Regions from separate parts of the Streptosporangium becharense genome, predicted to be linked through region 2. Evidence: predicted binding sites of a transcription regulator. Region 2 holds the regulator's gene; each other region holds the start of a gene.
What was found. The regulator LexA, encoded in region 2, represses DNA repair genes until DNA is damaged. The targets are predictions, from matches to a motif close to TCGAACANNTGTTCGA.
Positions count from the first base shown of each region.

Region 1 (6,602 bases), 980 kb from region 2:
GGACGGAGGCGTCGATGAACATGATGAGCCGACGAGCAGTGGGAGAGACGTGCCGATCGCCCAGAACACCAGGACCGGTGAGGTCCCGGACGACGGACCGGGAGGGGGAGCCGTGCTGACCGCCGAGAGACCGATGACAGGCAGGACCGGCGCCGATGAGGACCTCTCGATCGTCACCGACGGCCTGACCAAACGATTCGCGGGCGGCCAGGTGGCCGTGGACGCCCTCGACCTGGCCGTGCCCGCCGGAGCCGTCTTCGGCTTCCTCGGCCCCAACGGCTCAGGCAAGACCACGACCATACGCATGCTGCTCGGCCTGGTCACGCCCACCTCGGGCACCTGCCGGGTGCTCGGCACGCCGATGCCCGGCGGGGCCGGCACCGTGCTGTCGAAGGTGGGAGCCCTGGTCGAGGGGCCCGCCTTCTACCCCTACCTGTCGGGTGAGGCGAACCTGCGCCGCTATGACGCGGCCGACCGGTCGGCTGACCCGCGCACCGCCTCGGCCAGGATCGGGCTCGCCCTGGAACGGGTGGGGCTGTCCGCTGCGGCCCGCAAGCGCTACCGGGCGTACTCACTGGGCATGCGCCAGCGGCTGGCCATCGCCGCGGCGCTGCTCGTCCCGAGGCAACTGCTGATCCTCGACGAGCCGACCAACGGCCTGGATCCGCAGGGCACCCGCGAGGTGCGGGCCCTGGTCAAGGAGATCGCCGCCGACGGGACGACCGTGTTCGTCTCCTCCCACCTGCTGGCCGAGGTGGAGCAGATGTGCTCACACGTCGCCGTCATGCGGGCCGGCCTGCTGGTCGCCCAGGGGCCCATCGCCGACCTCCGGGCCGCGGAGGCGGTCAGGATCCGGGTGGAGACCCCCGACACCGCCGAGGCCGTGGCGGTGCTCGCCGGCCTCGGCCTGCCGGAGATCCGCGTCGGTGACGGCGAGGTCGGCGCGGGCCTGGCCACCGAGGCCCCGGAAAGGATCTGCGCCGCCCTGGTCACCGGAGGCGTCGCCGTCCGCGGCCTGGCGGTGCAGCGGCCGAGCCTCGAGGACGTGTTCGTCGGGTTGACCGGGGAGGGCTTCGATGTCGACGGTTAGCGGAAGACAGACGCCGATGGTCGGCGGGAGAGAAGCCCTGTCCACCGGGAACAGCGTCGGGAACACCGCTGGGAACACCGTCGGGAACACCGTGCCCGCCGTCCGGGCATGGCTGCGGCTGCTCGGCTCGGAGGCGGGCCTGACCTTCCGGCGGCCCAGGAACGCCGCGATGCTGGGCCTCCTCGTGGTGATCCCGGTGCTGGTCGGCGTCGCGCTGCGGGTGTTCGGCAGCCCCGAGGAGAGCGGGCCCGGCAGGGGGACGGCGATCCTGCAGCAGGTCACCGGGAACGGGCTGTTCCTGACCTTCGCCGCGCTCTCGATCCTCGTGCAGTTGCTGCTGCCGGTCGTCGTCGCGGTGGTCGCGGGTGACTCCGTCGCCGGAGAGGCGGGCCTGGGCACCCTGCGTTACCTGCTCGCGGTGCCCGCGGGCCGGACCCGCCTGCTGGCCGTCAAATATGTCAACGCGGTCGTCTTCTGCCTGGCCGCCGTCACCGCGGTGGCGCTCTCCGGGCTCCTGACCGGCCTGGTGCTCTTCCCCGCGGGCCCGATCACCCTGCTGTCGGGCGTCACGGTTCCCTTCGCCGAGGGCGTGCTGCGCATCGGCGTCGTCGTCCTCTACGTCACCGCGGGGATGGCGGCTCTGGCGGCCGTCGCACTGGCCCTGTCGACGTTCACCGAGGTCTCCATCGGCGCCATCGCCTCGACCGTGGTCGTCGTCATCGTGGCGCAGGTCCTCGGTGCCATCCCGCAGCTCGCCGCGATCCAGCCCTACCTGCTCACCACCTGGTGGAGCCACTTCGACGGGGTTCTGCGTGCCCCGGTCGCCGTCGACGAGATGGCGGACGGCCTGCTGGTCTTCGGCGCCTACGTCGTCGTCTTCGGATCCGTCGCCTGGGCCCGGTTCACCGGCAAGGACATCACCTCCTGAGCCGCCGTCGCATTCGGGCCGCCGCGGCCCGCAAGCGCCTCTTCAGGTGTAATAGCAGGTCAGGGCGGGTAAGCGTGCTCTCGACCGTGACACGGGCCCGGGGGGAGAGCCATGAGCGAGCGACTCGGGGACGAGGGGGAGCGGCCCGTCGAGCGCGGGGGCGGCGAGGAGGCGAGCGGCACACCGCTGACGCCCGCCGAGGAGAAGAACTCACTGCGCCCCGCAGGCGTCACGCCCGGCGCCACTCCCAGCTCCGCTCCCGGCGTCACCCCCGGTTCCGTTGCCGGTGACGACCGGGGCGACGACACCGGGGCGGACGAGGTGAGCGACGAGGTCTACGAACGGACCAAGGAGCTCAACCCCGACGACTTCGAGTGACGGGACCCGCCCCGGACCGTCTCCGGCCACCACGGGTCCCGCCCGCGCCGCGGGCTCACCCGGTCGCGCTCACCCGTCTCCCTGGTTGAGACGCTCGCTCCTGCCCTGGAGCTCGTCGATCAGCTTGGACGCCTCGGCCTTGCTGAGCCCCTCCGGAACGTCACGCCCGGCCTCCCTGGCGAGTGTGCGCAGGTACGACTCCTGGGGTGCGGTCATCGGCTCGTCCCCCGTCGCCCACTCCTCGGGATCCTTCTCCACCGGTCCTCGGTCCATGATGCTCCCCTTTCGAACTTCCGTTCGCCCTACCCGGTGAATCCGCGCTGTATTCCTCCGCTGCCCGAGCGGGCGGGCGTCCACCCGGGCTTCCTGCGGAGGTGGTTCCCGGTCTGCCCGCCGGTGGCGCTCTTGGAGCGGGTCCGGCGGGCGGCGACGCCGTCGCGGGTGACCGTCGTGGTTCCGGCTCCGCGGCGGCACCCGCCCGCTTCGCGGTGCCCAGCGGGTCAGGAGGCGGAGGACCGGCCGCCGCGGCGCAGGCCGAACACGCCGAGCGCGGTCCCGACGAGCCCCACCGCCAGACCGGCGCCGCCCAGCAGGCGGGCGGTGCCGTCCGAGGCGTCCGCCGCGTTCGCGGCGGCGGGAACCGCGGAGACCGACGGGGCCGTGGTGGCGGGCGCCGTGGTGGTGGCCGCGCCGTGGCCCTCACCCGACGCCGTGGCGGGGGTGAGCCTGAGCACCGGGGCCGGGCGCTCGGGTTCCGAGCCGTCGGCCCTGGGCTCGTCGGCCCACTTGACGACCTCGCCGCCGCTGTAGGTCTGGGTGGCGGGGAAGACGAGGTGGTCGGTGTCGGTGGGCAGCATCCCCAGTGACACCTCGAACTCCTGGAACTGGCCGGGTTCGATCCTGCCTCCCGACCAGGTGATCTTCGTGACGGCCTCGGTGATCTCCCCGTACTCGGTCTTGACCGGCTTGGGGAGCTTGCCCTCGACCACCTTGATCTTCCAGCCCGGCACCGGTTTGACCGAGACGAAGGCCAGCGGGTGGTCCAGGGGGAGGGCGACCTCCAGTTTGGTGGTCGAGGCGTCGTCCCGCTCGTTCGGCACGCGGAAGGCGACCTTGGAGAAGCCTCCCTGCTCGGCGCTCGCGGGGTTGACGGTCACGTGCGCGAGGGCGGGCAGCGCGAGACCCACGGTGAGGGCTGCGGCACCGGCGGTGACAACCGCCAGACCGCGGCAGGCACGCGAAAACGACATGGGGTTCTCCACTTCGGTACGTCGGTACGTTGATACGTCGGGACGTCGTGAGGCCAGAATGCCGGGATATCGGCACGTCATCGGGCCGACAGGCCGGACGCCGAGATCTTCGGCCGGCGGATCGGAACGCCGGAGACAGATTGGGGTGCCGGAATGGGGCAGGACGTCAGAAACGGCCCAGGACGCCGGGAACGGGACAGGTCAGGCGGTGCGGAGTGGAGGGCCGCGCCGGCTGACGGAGTGCCGCAGGACCGTGCCCGCCGGAAGCGGCGCCGAGGCCGGGCGGAGCACGGACGGGGCGGGTGCGGACGGGGGCCGCGGCGGCGACAGCACCGCCAGCAGCCGGCGTCCCGCCGAACGGAGCAGCGACCACAGCGCGTCCTCGCCCCGTGACAGCCACCAGCCGGTGATCAGAGTCGCGGTGAGGTGCGCGGCGAGCATGCCCACGCTCTCGCCCAGCCCTTTGACGTGCGGGTGCGGGGCCAGGGACGTGCCCGCCGGATCGCCGAGCGCGAACAGTTCGTGCAGCAGCAACTGCAGGGCTGACAGGCCGGTGCTGATCGTCGCCGTGGAGCGCTCGCGTCCGGCGAGCAGCACGGCCGCCGCGGCCACCGCCGACCCGCCGATGGCCACCGCCCACGGCACCGGCCCGGAGCCTCCCGCGGCCGTGTGGCCGAGGACGGCGAGCGCCACGCAGACGGCCGAGAAGACGGCCGCCCGCACGAGGCGTAGCGGGAGGCGGGCACGCATGGTGGCCCCATGCTCTCACGCCCGCGCGGTGACCGCCGCTGTGCACTTCACACCACGGGGCGGTCGGCGGCTCGCGCTGTGGGACGGGCGGCGGTTCGCGCTGTGGGACGGGCGGCGGTTCGCGCTGTGGGGCGGGCGGTGGCTCGCGCTGTGGGACGGGCGCCGCCGGAGGGGTCAGGTGTAGAGCCGGAGCAGGTCGTCCTCGGTCTCGCGGCGCACGATCACCCTGGCCGAGCCGTCGCGGACGGCGATCACCGGCGGTCTGGTCACGTGGTTGTAGTTGCTCGCCATCGACCGCTGGTAGGCGCCGGAGGCCGGGACGGCCAGCAGGTCGCCGGGGCGTACGTCGGCGGGCAGCGGCAGGTCGCGGACGAGCACGTCGCCGCTCTCACAGTGCCTGCCCACCACGGTGGCCTCGCGCGGCGGGGCCTGCGAGGCGCGCGAGGCGACGACCGCGGTGTAGGCGGCGCCGTACATCGCGGGACGGGGGTTGTCGCTCATGCCGCCGTCGACGCTGACGTAGCGGCCGACACCGGGGATGTCCTTGACGGTGCCCACCTCGTAGAGGGCGACGGTCGTGGGCCCGGCGATCGAGCGGCCCGGCTCGACGGCGAGGCGTACGCGGGCGGGCACGGCCTCGCGCAGCGCCGCGACCACCTCGGCGGGGCTCGGCGGGACCGGGTCGCCGGGCCGGTGGACGATGCCCAGGCCGCCGCCGAGGTCGAGCTTGGGGATCGTCACGCCGTGCTCGCGCTCGGAGTCGAGCAGGAAGGCCGACATCCGGCGGGCGGCCAGCGCGAAGCCGCCGAGGTCGGTGATCTGCGAGCCGATGTGGGAGTGCAGGCCGGCCAGTTCCAGGGCGGGGGCGGCCAGCACCCGGCGTACCGCCTCGGCGGCCAGCCCGGCGTTGAGGGAGAACCCGAACTTGGAGTCGTCGCCGCCGGTGGCGATGAACTCGTGGGTGTGCGCCGACACCCCGGGGGTCACCCGGATCATCACGCGCTGCCGTATCCCGGCCTCTTCCGCCAGGGTGGTCAGCCGCTCGATCTCGGTGAAGGAGTCGACGACGACGCAGCCGACGCCCAGGGCGACGGCACGGCGCAGTTCGGCCGCGGACTTGTTGTTGCCGTGGAAGACCACCCGCGCGGGGTCCATCCCGCCGGCCACGGCCACCGCCAGCTCACCGCCGGTGCACACGTCCAGGCAGAGCCCGGCCGAATCGAGCCAGCGCACCACCTCCGGGCAGAGGAACGCCTTGCCGCCGTAGTGCACCTCCCCGTCGGGGAGCGCCTCCCGCCACAGTGCGCAACGGGCGAGGAACTCCTCCTCGTCGAGCACGTACACGGGGGTGCCGAACTCCGCGGCGAGCTCCCGCACGCCGATCCCGCCGAGACGCAGTTCCCCGCGTTCCCCGCCCGTCCATGCCGCGCTCCGTGGCCAGCCGTTCTCGATCACCAGGCTCATGGGGACGAAGGTAGGGCTTTGAGGGTTTTGTCCGGTCTGAGGATCGAGGTTTTCGATGCTCAGAGTCGCAAGCGTTCACCTGTGTTGGGGCCGTTACCTACCGCCGTCACGATGAGTTCACCCCCTCGCAAAACGGGAGACAACATGACAAAGAGGCTTCAATCGGTCATTGCTGCGGCGCTGGTCGTCTCCGCTTTCGCCGCCGGCTGCGGGCGCTCCTCCTCGGAGAACGACACGAGCGCGGGAGCCGCGGCGGCGGCCGGGAAGACCGCCAAGGACCTGGTGCCCGAAGCCGTGCGCAAGACGGGCGAGCTCCGGATGGCGACCTCGGAGGGCTACCCGCCGATGGAGATGTACAAGCCGGGCACCCAGGAGCTCACCGGCGTGGACCCCGACCTCGCCGCCGCCATCGCCGAGCGACTCGGCCTGAAGGTCAAGGTCACCAACGCCGCCTTCGACGGCCTGCTCCCCGGCCTGCAGGCCGGCCGCTGGGACGTGGTCATGTCCTCGATGAGCGACACCGAGGAGCGCCGCGCCGCCGTCGACTTCGTCGACTACTTCAACGCCGGCGGCGCCGTCATGGTCAAGAAGGGCAACCCCGAGGGCGTCAAGAACCTCGAGGACCTGTGCGGGCGCGCCGTCGTGCTGGCCAAGGGCAGCTCGAACCTCGCGATCGGGCAGCGCCAGGACGAGAAGTGCACCGAGAAGATGAAGATCCTCCAGAGCGAGGACGCCCCCACCG
Region 1 is NZ_JACHMP010000001.1:6,874,949-6,881,550, forward strand. It holds gene F4562_RS29860 (ABC transporter ATP-binding protein) at 50-1,090, shown strand; gene F4562_RS29865 (DUF2705 family protein) at 1,077-2,018, shown strand; gene F4562_RS29870 (hypothetical protein) at 2,130-2,396, shown strand; gene F4562_RS29875 (DUF3072 domain-containing protein) at 2,466-2,669, opposite strand; gene F4562_RS29880 (YcnI family copper-binding membrane protein) at 2,897-3,646, opposite strand; gene F4562_RS29885 (MFS transporter) at 3,848-4,396, opposite strand; gene F4562_RS29890 (hypothetical protein) at 4,425-4,580, shown strand; gene lysA (diaminopimelate decarboxylase) at 4,571-5,860, opposite strand; gene F4562_RS29900 (ABC transporter substrate-binding protein) at 6,005-6,602, shown strand, end outside.
Region 1: F4562_RS29875 (DUF3072 domain-containing protein) is a predicted target of LexA. The motif match lies at 2,682-2,697, and genes of this name have one in related genera.

Region 2 (6,602 bases):
GCCGTCGTCGGGGTAGGACGAGGCGGTCATGTAACCCTTCGCGCCGCCCACGGTGAAGCGGGTGGTGGTGCTGGGGCGCTGGTTGGGCATGCGACGGCGGGTCGGGCGGCTGATCTCCACGACCTGGATCGCGGGCTCGGCGGAGACCGCCTGCTCCGCGACCTGCTCCCCGGCCTTCTCCTCGGTCTTCTTGCCGGCCGCGGAGAGCGGCTGGCCGACCTTGCAGTTGTCGCGGTAGACCGCCAGGGCCTTCAGGCCGAGCTTCCAGCCCTCCAGGTAGACCTGCTCGATGTCCTCGATCGTCGCGGACTCGGGCAGGTTGACCGTCTTGGAGATGGCGCCGGACAGGAACGGCTGGACCGCCGCCATCATGCGGACGTGGCCCATGGGTGCGATCGCGCGCTCACCCATGGCGCAGTCGAACACCTCGTAGTGCTCGGCCCGCAGGCCGGGGGCGTCGACGACGTGGCCGTGCTCGGCGATGTACTCGACGATCGCCTCGACCTGCTCCTCCTGGTACCCGAGGCGGCGCAGGGCACGCGGGATCGTCTGGTTGACGATCTGCATGGAGCCGCCGCCGACGAGCTTCTTGAACTTGACCAGGGCGAGGTCGGGCTCGATGCCGGTGGTGTCGCAGTCCATCATCAGGCCGATGGTGCCGGTCGGGGCGAGCAGCGAGGCCTGCGCGTTGCGGTAGCCGTTCCGCTCGCCGAGCCGCAGGCACTCGGCCCACTGCTTGGTGGCCTCACGGTGGATGGACTCGTCCATCGCCTCGAAGGTGGGCAGGACGTCGTTGGCGTCGCTGTGCTTGCGCATGACCCGCTTGTGGGCCTCGGCGTTGCGGGCGTACCCCTCGTACGGCCCGACGACCGCGGCGAGCTCGGCGCTGCGCCGGTAGGAGGCGCCGGTCATCAGCGAGGTGATGGCGCCGGCGATGGCACGGCCGCCGTCGGAGTCGTAGGCGTGGCCGGTGGCCATGAGCAGCGCACCCAGGTTGGCGTAGCCGATGCCGAGCTGGCGGTAGGCCCGGGTGGTCTGGTCGATCTTCTCGGTCGGGAAGTCGGCGAAGGTGATGGAGACGTCCATCGCGGTGATGATCAGCTCTGTGATCTTCACGAAGCTCTCGACGTCGAAGGAGTCGTCGTCCCTGAGGAACTTCAGCAGGTTGATGCTCGCCAGGTTGCACGAGGAGTTGTCCAGGTGCATGTACTCCGAGCAGGGGTTGCTGGCGGTGATGCGGCCGGTCTCCGGGCTGGTGTGCCAGTCGTTGATCGTGTCGTCGTACTGGACGCCGGGGTCGGCGCACTCCCAGGCGGCCTTGGCCATCTTGCGGAACAGGCCCTTGGCGTCGACCTTCTCGAGGATCTCACCGGTGAGGCGGGCACGCAGACCGAAGTCTCCGCCCTGCTCCACTGCGCGCATGAACTCGTCGGAGACGCGCACGGAGTTGTTGGCGTTCTGGTACTGGACGGAGACGATGTCCTTGCCGCCCAGGTCCATGTCGAACCCGGCGTCACGGAGAGCGCGGACCTTGTCCTCCTCGCGCGCCTTGGTCTCGATGAACTCCTCGATGTCGGGGTGGTCGACGTCCAGGACGACCATCTTGGCGGCGCGACGGGTGGCGCCGCCCGACTTGATCGTGCCCGCCGAGGCGTCGGCCCCGCGCATGAAGGAGACCGGGCCGCTGGCCGTGCCACCGCTGGAGAGCAGTTCCTTGGAGGAGCGGATCCGGGAGAGGTTGACGCCGGAACCCGACCCCCCCTTGAAGATCACACCCTCTTCCTTGTACCAGTCGAGGATGGACTCCATCGTGTCGTCGACCGACAGGATGAAGCAGGCGCTGACCTGTTGCGGCGAGGCGGTGCCGACGTTGAACCAGACCGGCGAGTTGAAGCTGAAGACCTGGTTGACCAGGGCGTGCTTGAGCTCGTGGTCGAAGATCTCGGCGTCCTCGTCGGTCGCGAAGTAACCCTCCTCGACCGCGGTGCGCGTGTAGACGCCCACGACGCGGTCGACGAGCTGCTTGAGACTCCACTCGCGCTGTGGGGTGCCGACCGCGCCGCGGAAGTACTTCGTCGTCACGATGTTGGCGGCGTTGACCGACCACGACTCGGGGAACTCGACCCCGCGCTGCTCGAAGTTGATCGAACCGTCGCGCCAGTTGGTCATGACGACGTCACGGCGCTCCCATGACACCTGGTCGTAGGGATGCACACCCGGCGTGGTGAAGATGCGCTTCATCTTCAAGCCCTTGCGCACCCGCTTGCCGCCACGTGAAACTGCGCCACTGACGGTCTCCGTCATGACTTCCCCCTCCCGGGGCCCCGTAGAACCCTCGAATCGGACCACATCAACGCGCCGCTTCACCCCCGGCGCCCGGGGTTTGCATTCAGTCCTGCTTTTCGGAGCGCTCCGCACGGAGCTGCTTGATCTCCGCCTCGAAGTCGGCCAGGGTCTCGAACCCCCGGTAGACGGAGGCGAAGCGCAGGTAGGCCACCTCGTCCAGTTCGCGGAGCGGGCCCAGGATCGCCAGCCCGACCTCGTGGGCGGGGATCTCCGCGCACCCGGTCGCCCGGATGCTCTCCTCGACCCGCTGGCCCAGCTGGGCCAGGGAGTCCTCACCCACCGGCCGGCCCTGGCAGGCCCGCCGGACGCCCGCGATCACCTTCTCCCGGGAGAACGGCTCAGTCACGCCGCTGCGCTTGCTCACCATGAGCAGGACGGTCTCCTGTGTGGTGAACCTGCGTCCGCACTCCGGGCACGTGCGTCGACGCCGGATGGCGCCACCGTCATCAGTGGACCGGCTGTCGATGACCCGTGTATCCGGATGACGACAGAACGGACAATGCACGCGCGCCGCCTCCTTGACCTGCCGAGCGGCTCACTCGTCTCCCCTGCCCCACAGCATGCGCGCCGGGACGCTCGCGCGCGCCCCCCGAATAGTCGAGATGCGGTAATAGAAACACAATTTGTGGTGCAGTGCCTTGATTAAGCCACTAGATGTTGTGGTCCAACCGTAGAAGTGCGCGACCATGAACGCAAGTTGGCCGGGCCCCGCCACGCGAAGTGGCTGATCAGCACAGGCGCCCCGGCGTGTCGCCCGCGCATCTCACGTCGCGGCCGTCTCCGATGTCGCCCGAAGCCCCATGAGCACCTCGCCCACCCGCCTCCGACACCCCCGGCCGCCTCCCGGCGGGCCTCCGGACGCCCTTCCGGGAACCCTTCTCCCAGAATGCTCCGCGGGTCCGTGGGCACGCCCGGCGCCTGCGGAGGCGTTCCCGCGGGCCTCATGAGACGGACGTGCGGCCCGCCCGGCAAGACTCCGGACACCCCCCGCGACGGGCCGCCCCGGGGGCCACCCGGCATCCAGGGGACACCTCCGGGAGTCAGGCCCCGTCCGCGCCTCGCGGAACGCCCGGCGGAGCGGGACGCCCTCGGACACACACCGGGCGACCGCCCGGGACACCGGCACCGCGACGGCACAGCACCGACACGGCGACGGGCCCCTCACACCCGAGCCCGGGACGGGCGACCCCTGGGATCGCGGAGACTCCTGGGATCCTAGAGACTTTCACGACCGCCCGCGGACGGCACCCCGGGAAGAACCGCTCCGCCGGCCCGGACGGCGCCGATCGACATGGGGCCGTTCACACAGAGCCGACCGGCCACGCGGAGCCGTCACGCACGGAACCGGCCGGCCACACGAAGCCGGACGCTCGCACAGGAGCCGGTCGGTCACACGGAGCCGATTGGCCACATGGAGCCGGTCGATCGCACGCAGAGCCAGAGGATTCCGAAGGCGAGCAGCACGACCACCGCCGCCACGGTGGCCTTCCCCCGGCGGGTCAACCGGAGCGGCGGACGGGCGGAGCCGCGAACGGGGCCGCGAACAGAGCCCCGCGTGCGCTCCGGCGCGGGACGCCGCCCGGGAGGGAGCGGCCCGCGGCCCGCGCCACGTGACGGCCGCGGGTTGCGTCCGCCCCGGCCCGGACGCGCCTCGGCGCCGCCCGAGGAGCCCCGCGCGGACCCGGAAGCCCCGCGGCTCGGCACGGAAGGCGACCGGACCCCGGCGATCTTGACAACCCCGGCCGTCCCGGCGACCTTGGCGGCCCTGGAGGCCTTGGTGGCGCCAGCGGATTCGGCGGATTCGCCGGGCCCGGTGGCTCGGCGCGCACCCCCCGGGGCCCTGCGAGCCGGAGATGCGGGCCGGCGTACCTCCGGCCTCGGCGGCGGGACCAGCCGGAGATGCGGCACCTCCGGCGGGGACGGCACCCCCTGAGGTCGTGGCGCCTCACCGGGACGCCACCCGTTACGCACTCCTGCCGCGGCCCTGGATCGCCGTGGTGTCGCGGTCGGCTTCACGATGGCCCCCCATCCCCTCGACCTGGCCGAACACATGTCGAAGAAAGATCGGTGAATCGAACACGATGTCGATCGAACTCCCGTACGATGTTGTACACCACGACGTCGCCGATTTCGAGGACATTCGAACATCTGTTTGAGTATGATCTTCGACCGCGATACGGTCGCTGCGTGCGACGCATCAGATACAGACCGGGAGGCGAGGAGTTCGTATGAGCGAACGCAACGAGAACGGTTCGGCCGCCGACGACCTGGCGGTTCGCAGGCGTGACTCCCTCGGCCTCACCCCCAGGCAGCGGAAGATCCTTGAGGTGATCCGCGACTCCGTGCAGCAGCGGGGCTACCCGCCGTCCATGCGCGAGATCGGTGAGGCGGTCCAGCTCACCAGCACCTCCAGCGTGTCGCACCAGCTGACGGCGTTGCAGCGCAAGGGCTACCTGCGGCGCGACCCGCACCGCCCGCGCGCGCTGGAGGTCCGCCTTCCCGGCGAGCCCGTGCTGTGGGTCGACCCCGACTCCAACAACGAGGACGAGACGCCGGTCAGCCGCCCGACCGCCGCGTACGTCCCGCTGGTGGGCCGGATCGCCGCCGGTGGGCCCATCCTCGCCGAGGAGAGCATCGAGGACGTGTTCGCCCTGCCCAAGCAGCTCGTGGGCGAGGGCACTCTCTTCCTGCTCCAGGTGAGCGGTGACTCGATGATCGAAGCGGCCATCGCCGACGGAGACTGGGTGGTCGTGCGCCAGCAGCCGGTGGCCGACAACGGCGACGTGGTCGCGGCGATGATCGACGGCGAGGCCACGGTCAAGACCTTCAAGCGCAAGGACGGCCATGTCTGGCTGGTCCCGCACAACCCCAACTACGACCCGATCCCGGGTGACGAGGCCACCGTCCTCGGCAAGGTCGTGGCGGTGCTGCGCAAACTCTGAGACGCCGCGCTTCAGGAGCGGATCCCCACCACCGGGGGACCCGCTCCTTTTTGCGTCACCGCTTCCCGCACATCGTTCCCCGCACGCCTCTTCGCGCACGTCGCTCTCCGAGCGCCGCTCTCCGCGTGCCGTGCCGGGCGCCCATGCCCCTCGCGGTCCGGGACGGCTCCCGGTGGACCCGCACGCTCCCGGCGGGCCGTCCCCGGGGCTCCCGTGGAGGGACGCCCCGGGAGACCGCTACGGAACGATGTTGACCAGCTTCGGCGCGCGGACGATGACCTTGCGCGGCGTGCCGGACAGGAACGCCTTGACCTTCTCCGAGGCCAGCGCCAGCGCCTCCAGGTCGGCGTCCGAGATCTCCGGGGAGACCTCCAGCCGGTCGCGCACCTTGCCCGCGACCTGGACGACGCAGATGAGGGACTCCTGAACCAGCAGGGCCGGGTCGGCGACCGGCCAGCCGGCCCCGGCGACCGAGGCGGGGTGCCCCAGCCGCTCCCATCCTTCCTCCGCCGTGTACGGCGCGACCAGCGACAGCATGACCGCCAGCGCCTCGGCGGCCTCCCGGACCGCCGGGTCGGCGGCGCCGGGCCCGGAGTCGATCGCCCGGCGGGCCGCACTCGTCAGCTCCATCATGCGGGCCACCGCGACATTGAAGCGGTAGGAGTCGACCAGCTTGGTGACCTCGTCGACGGTCCGGTGGACGATCTTGCGCAGCTCCGGGTCGCCGCCGGCGAAGTCGGCTCCCGGCGCGGAGGCGGCACCGGCCTCGGCCATGACGCGGAACGCTCGGGCCAGGAACTTCTGCGAGGCGGCCGGCGACAGGTCCGCCCAGTCGATGTCGTCCTCCGGCGGGCCGGCGAACACCATCGTCAGCCGGACGGCGTCGACACCGTAGGCGTCGATCTGCTGGCCCAGGTCGACGCCGTTGCCCAGCGACTTCGACATCGCCTTGCCCTGGTTGATCACCTGCCCCTGGTTCAGCAGGCGGGTGAAGGGCTCGGTGAAGTCGACCATCCCCATGTCGTGCAGGACCTTGGTGAAGAACCGTGAGTACAGCAGGTGCAGCACCGCGTGCTCGACGCCGCCGACATACTGGTCGACCGGGCCCCACTGGCGGAGCTTCTCCACGTCGAACGGGCCGTCGGAGTAGTCGGGGTCGACGTAACGCAGGAAATACCACGACGAGTCGACGAAGGTGTCCATGGTGTCGGTGTCACGCTGCGCGGAGCCGCCGCACTTGGGACAGGAGACGTTGACCCACTCCCCGGCCGAGGCCAGCGGGGAGACGCCCTTGGGAGACAGGGCCTCGCCGCG
Region 2 is NZ_JACHMP010000001.1:5,899,321-5,905,922, reverse strand. It holds gene F4562_RS25965 (vitamin B12-dependent ribonucleotide reductase) at 1-2,304, opposite strand, end outside; gene nrdR (transcriptional regulator NrdR) at 2,390-2,851, opposite strand; gene lexA (transcriptional repressor LexA) at 4,575-5,288, shown strand; gene leuS (leucine--tRNA ligase) at 5,526-6,602, opposite strand, start outside.

Region 3 (6,602 bases), 3.8 Mb from region 2:
GGCCGCCGAGGGCCTGGCCGACCCGGCGCGCATCGCGATCCGGGGCGGCAGCGCGGGCGGGTGGACGGTCATGGCTGCCTGCTGCGCGTCCGACGTGTTCGCCGGCGGCGTCTCCTACTTCGGGGTGAGCTCGCTGGCGCCGTTCGTCACCACCACCCATGACTTCGAGTCGCACTACGTCGAATGGCTGATCGGCCCCGAAGACCCCGCCCTGTACGCCGCACGTGAGCCTCTCGCCCAGGTCGGGGGGGTCACCTGCCCGATGCTGCTCCTCCAGGGCCTCGCGGACCCCGTGGTTCCTCCGGCCCAGTCGCAGGCGTTCGCCGACGCCCTCGCCGAGCGCGGAGTGCCCTGCACCTATCTGACGTTCGAGGGCGAGGCGCACGGATTCCGCCGTGCCGAGACCCGCAGCGCCGCCCTGGCCACCGAACTCGCCTTCTACCAGCAGATCTTCCACAGCTGAGATCCGGCGGTCTCGTCACGCTTCAGTGGTCTCGTCACGCTTCGGCGGTGCCGGAGCGACGATGCCGAAGCGTGGGTCAGTAGCGGCGGACAGGACCAGGACCACCGAGCGGTACCGGGAAGGGCGACCGCGGCCAGGAACGACGAACCGGACCCGCGGGCGGCACACCCCCGAGCCGAGAACGACGAACCAGGGCCGCGGGCGGCACACCCCCGAGCCGAGAACGACGTCCCCTGGCTCAAGGGCGGCAAATCAGGGCCAGGGACGGCACACCCAGAACCAAGAACAACGAACCCCCAGCCCAAAGACGGCAAACCAGAGCCAGAGGCGACGAACCCCGGTACCGAGCACGACGAACCGGGGTCAGCGGGCGAACTCGGTGGCCCGTGACTCACGGACGACGGTGATGCGGATCTGACCGGGATAGGTCAGCTCTTCCTCGATCTGCTTGGCGACGTCACGGGCGATCACCTGGGCCTGGATGTCGTCGACCGCGTCAGGCTTCACCATGACCCGGATCTCCCGGCCGGCCTGCATCGCGAACACCTTCTCGACCCCGTCGTAGGAGGTGGCGATCTCCTCCAGGCGCTCCAGCCGCTTGACGTATGCCTCCAGCGACTCACGCCTGGCCCCCGGACGGCCGCCGCTGATCGCGTCGGCGGCCTGAGTCAGGACGGCTTCGACGGTCTTGACCTCCACCTCGTTGTGATGGGCCTCGATGGCATGGACGACATCCTCGTGCTCGCCGTACCGCCTGGCGATCTCGGCGCCGATGAGCGCGTGGCTGCCTTCGACCTCGTGGGTGAGAGCCTTGCCGATGTCGTGCAGAAGCGTGCAACGTTTGAGGAGCGGCACGTCGAGCCGGAGCTCGGCCGCCATGATTCCCGCGATGTGCGCGGACTCGATGAGGTGGCCGAGCACGTTCTGGCCGTAGGACGTGCGGTAGCGCAGCTGGCCGAGCAGAGTGATCAACTCAGGGTGCATGTCGGTGATGCCGAGCTCCATGAGGGCGTCCTCACCGGCGCGCACGCAGAGTTCCTGCACCTCTGCCTTGCTGCGCTCGTGAGCCTCCTCGATACGCTGCGGATGAATGCGGCCGTCAAGGACCAGCTTCTCCAGGGTCAGTCGCGCGGTCTCCCTGCGAACCGGGTCGAAGCACGACAGCAACACCGCTTCAGGCGTGTCATCGATGATCAGGTTGACCCCGGTGGTGGACTCGAAGGCGCGGATGTTACGCCCCTCCCGGCCGATGATTCGGCCCTTCATCTCGTCACCCGGTAGGTGGAGGACACTGACCACGGACTCGGCGGTCTGCTCGGTGGCGACACGCTGCACCGCCAACGTGACGATCTTGGTGGCCCGTTTCTCCCCCTCCTTACGCGCCTGGCTCTCGATCTCCCGGACGATCAAGGCGGCCTCGCGCTTGGCTTGGTTCTCGATCTCCCGGACGAGCTCCGCCTTGGCCTGGTCGCCGGTGAGGCCGGCGACCCGCTCCAGGACGGCTTTGCGCTCCTCGGCGACCCGTTCGAGCTCCTCACGGCGATCGGCCAGTTCGATCTCCGTCTCGGCGAGCTTGCGGGCCCGCTCGGCCTGGCGCCTGGCCTCCTCGTCGAGACGCTGCTCGCGCTCGGCCAGTCGATGCTCCCGGCGTTCGAGATCGGCCCGGAGCTCCTTGAGCTCGTACTTCAGCACCCGGCCCTCGGCCTCGGCCTCCTTACGCGTCTCGGCCGCAGCCTCGACCGCCGCCTCCGAACGGCGCAGAAGCTCTTCGGCGTCGCCCTCAGCTTTGGCGCGGATCTCGTCCGCCTCACGTTTGGCCTCGTCGAGCAAGGTCTGGAACTGGGCCTCCTGCTCAACGGTAGGGCCTTTGAGCCTGCCGCCGGTTGCGCCGACACGACGCAGGAGCACGACCGAAACGGCTATCGTCATCACGGCAAGAGCCACAACCGCCACTGCCAACATGACGACCACACCGGGGTCCATGCGTGGCCCACCTTCCTCGCGTCGCAAATATCAAGCACACGAGGTGTCACACACACGGCACGGAAAGCTCAAGCGGCGGCACCATCAGGACAGATGTCAATCCAGGCGAGACCGCACACCGGCTACGCCAACCGGTCTGCCGCTCCCCTCCTTATCCGCCAAACCTACTTGCCCGTAATACACCGCTATGACAATCCGCACGGCGCGGAGTAACTCCTCACTGCCGTTGAGGTTAAGCGTCAGAGAGGTAACGAGCAAGCAAAGACCTGCGTCAGCTGCCTTGAGTCAGTCGAACGGATGGTCCAGGTCAGCGGAGATTGAGGGGTCTTCCGTCTCTTCGTTCTCCAGAGCCTCTCGAATCACACGAAAGGCCAATCCGGGGCCGTATCCCTTCCGGGCGAGCATGCCGGCCAACCGGCGGGTTCTGACCGCGGAATCCAGGCCACGCGTCGCACGGAGCTTGCGCTCCACCAGTCGGCGGGCCGTCTCAGCCTCCTGCTCGGGGTCGACCTGCTCGACCGCCTCCTTCACCGTGTCTTCGTCCACACCGCGGTGGCGAAGCTCGGAGGCCAGCGCCTTGCGGGCGAGGCCACGCCCGGCGTGACGTGAACTCACCCATGCGGCGGCGAACGCCTCGTCGTCGATGAGCCCCACCTCGGAGAAGCGTTCCAGCACCGCGTCGGCCGCCTCCTGCGGCACTTCACGCTTGCGCAGTGCCTCGGCCAGCTGGGCCCGGGTGCGCGGACCCATGGTCAACAGCCGCAGACAAATCGCCCGTGCCACCGCCTGGGGGTCGGCATCCGGCCCTCGGCCGGCCGCGGACCCCTCGTCGGCCGGGCCGTCGGGCAGGAACCCCGGAGAGCCGCCCCGCGATCGGCGGGTCCCGCGCCGGGACGAGCGAGCCTTTCCTTCTCGTGGCCTGTCTTCCGTCGAGCCCGGCATGCCATCCGGGCGTGGAGCACCGCCCAGGCTCGAAGCACCCTCCGCGTCTGAGCCGCCCTCGAGGCCCGGGATGCCTCCCAAACTCGAAGCACTTCTCAAACCGGGTATGTCTCCCAGACGCGGCGCGTTTTCCGCACTTGACACATTCTCCGCGCCTGGTGTGCCCTTCCGGAGCGGCCTGCTCTCCCGGCGTCTTTGGAACCGGCTTGCGCCTGGCTCCTGAGATCGGTTCGTACCGGGAGAGGCCGCCTCAGACCGCGGGGTCACCCTGGATCGCGAAGCCGTCTCCGGCTCATCGGGCCAGGCACCCCAGTCTCGCGATCCGGCCGCACCGGCCGGACCGGGATCAGGACCCGTTGTCATCGCTCAGCCGAGATCAGGCGTCACCCGGCTTGGCCGCCGCCTTGGAACCGCGGCCGGAAGCTGCGGGAGCCGGAGCGGCGGCGGAAGCGGGTGCGGCCGGCGGGGTCGCGGGGTTGTCGAGGCGCGGACCGATGCCGAGCTTCTCCTTGATCTTCTTCTCGATCTCGTTGGCCATGTCGGGGTGGTTACGCAGGAAGTTTCGCGCGTTCTCCTTGCCCTGGCCGAGCTGGTCGCCCTCGTAGGTGTACCAGGCGCCTGACTTGCGGACGAAGCCATGCTCGACACCCATGTCGATCAGGCCGCCCTCACGCGAGATGCCGACCCCGTAGAGGATGTCGAAGTCGGCCACCCGGAAGGGCGGAGCCATCTTGTTCTTGACGACCTTGACCCGGGTGCGGTTGCCGACCGCCTCGGTGCCGTCCTTCAGCGTCTCGATGCGGCGGATGTCGAGCCGGACCGAGGCGTAGAACTTCAGCGCCTTTCCACCGGTCGTGGTCTCGGGCGAGCCGAACATGACGCCGATCTTCTCGCGGAGCTGGTTGATGAAGATGGCGGTGGTGCCGGTGCTGTTGAGCGCACCGGCGATCTTGCGCAGCGCCTGGGACATCAGGCGGGCCTGAAGACCGACGTGGCTGTCGCCCATCTCGCCCTCGATCTCGGCCTTGGGCACGAGGGCCGCGACCGAGTCGACGACCAGCAGGTCGACCGCGCCGGAGCGGATCAGCATGTCGGCGATCTCCAGCGCCTGCTCACCGGTGTCGGGCTGGGAGACGAGCAGAGCGTCGGTGTCGACGCCCAGCTTCTGGGCGTACTCCGGGTCGAGGGCGTGCTCGGCGTCGATGAAGGCGGCGATGCCGCCGGCGCGCTGGGCGTTGGCCACGGCGTGCAGGGCGACCGTCGTCTTACCCGAGGACTCGGGGCCGTAGATCTCCACGATGCGGCCCCGCGGGAACCCGCCGATGCCGAGTGCCACGTCGAGCGCGATGGAGCTGGTGGGGATCACCTCGATGGGCGCCCGGGTCTCGTCGCCCAGGCGCATGATGGACCCCTTGCCGAACTGCCGCTCGATCTGAGCGAGCGCGGTCTCGAGCGCCTTCTCGCGGTCGTTGGATGCCATGGGAGCCCCCCTGGAGGTCGCGGTTTGGATCGGTTGCCAGAAAGCTACGGTGTGCCACCGACATTTTCGGGAGGGCACGCCAGGAGTGGTGGCCTGTTCAATATAGCCGAACGACTGTTCGATCGCCGCCGGTCGGCACACCGGGCCCGACGGACCTCGGAACCCGGCGCGGACTCCCGCCGGAACACGAAGGCGACCCTCGCCGGGACCCGGAGACGGCTCCTGCGAAAACCCTGGGCGGGGTCCGGTGCCCGCCGGTCGGACTCCTGACCGGATCCCGCCCGCGGGCCGCCTCGTACCGCCGGGGCAACGGATTCGTCTCGCGGACGACATTCTCAAGCACCCCCCGGATCCGTTGCCGCCCGCCCGCCCGGAGGTGATCCTGAGGGCAAAACGATTCCGAGGTGCCCGGCGTGCCGAACGCGTTCCTGCAGCAGCGTCTCGTCCATCTCGACTCCCTGGCGGCCGAACTCCGGCACCGGGGGCTGACCAGCCGCAAGGTCGGAGCCACCGCTCCCGTCCTATGGGTGTGGCATCCGGGGAGCCTCCGGCAGACGGTCGTCTTCGCCACCCCCGCGATGGACGGCTGGTTCTTCCTGTGGTCACCGGACGGTCAGCAGGACGCCGCCGATCCCGCGCACACAGCCGAGATGATCAGCAGGCTCCTCGACCCGGCGGACGGCCTCGCGGGAGACGGCCCTCCCGACTCTCCCGGCGCCCCGGGGGGCGACGGTCCGGAAGACGGTCATGCGGGACCTGCGTGAGGACCGCGCACGTGAAAGACCCGCCTCGCCGGATCGCTCCGACCGGGCCGTGCCGACGCCGGAGCGTCCCGCGGCCCGGCACACGGCGCACAGCGGAACTCGGCTCCGGCCGGGAAAACTCAGCGCAGCTTGGGGGAGACCTCGGTCACCTTGCACACGGCCTGCCAGACCTCCTTGGCCCCGATCCCGTCGGCCAGGGCCTGGACGACCGTCCGGCCCCCGAGTTCGGCGATGACGTAGTCACGGGCCCACGACTCGGCGTACTGGTCACCGAAGTGCAGTTTCATCCGTCTCCAGAACTCGGACAGGCGCATGACCCAAGTATGGGTCCGTCCCCGGTGTGCGGCGGCCGTCCGCCGCGTCCGGTGAGCGCGGACGAGCGCCTCCGGCCCGGGGCCGCCGGACCGGCCGGGAACACCACGGGGCCGGATGACCGGCCGAGCGCACACGGGAGACGCTTCACCACGGTCGCACCGTCAGATGACGTGGGATCCGTACATCTCGCCGAGGGGATCGGCGAGCAGTTCGAGACGGGCGCCGTCGGGATCGGCGAAGTAGATGGAGGCGCCGCTCTCGACCTGGTGGGGTACGCCGGCGGCCTCCAGTTTGCCGCGCAGGCGCTCCCAGGTGGACGGGTCGACGGAGATGGCGACGTGATGGAGCCCGCCGAGGATCTCCTTGTAGGGGCCGAGGTCCAGGCCGGGGAAGTCGAAGAAGGCCAGCAGGTTCCCGTTGCCGATGTCGAAGAAGAAGTGGTTCGAGCCGCGGTAGTCACGGTTCTCGAAGATCTCCGTGAGGGGGAACTCCAACAGGTCCTGGTAGAAGGCGATCGTGGCCTCGACGTCCGAGGAGATCAGCGCGAAATGGTGCAGCCCTCTGGCGCTGCTGGGCGGCCGATGCTCCCTGAGGTGCTGGGCCCTGATCCGCTCGCGTGTCGCCTCGATGGCCGGATAGTCGATGCTCATCGTCG
Region 3 is NZ_JACHMP010000001.1:2,100,332-2,106,933, forward strand. It holds gene F4562_RS09015 (S9 family peptidase) at 1-463, shown strand, start outside; gene rny (ribonuclease Y) at 827-2,392, opposite strand; gene recX (recombination regulator RecX) at 2,732-3,751, opposite strand; gene recA (recombinase RecA) at 3,765-4,868, opposite strand; gene F4562_RS09035 (hypothetical protein) at 5,282-5,632, shown strand; gene F4562_RS09040 (DUF3046 domain-containing protein) at 5,752-5,946, opposite strand; gene F4562_RS09045 (VOC family protein) at 6,109-6,597, opposite strand.
Region 3: recA (recombinase RecA) is a predicted target of LexA. The motif match lies at 4,975-4,990, and genes of this name have one in related genera.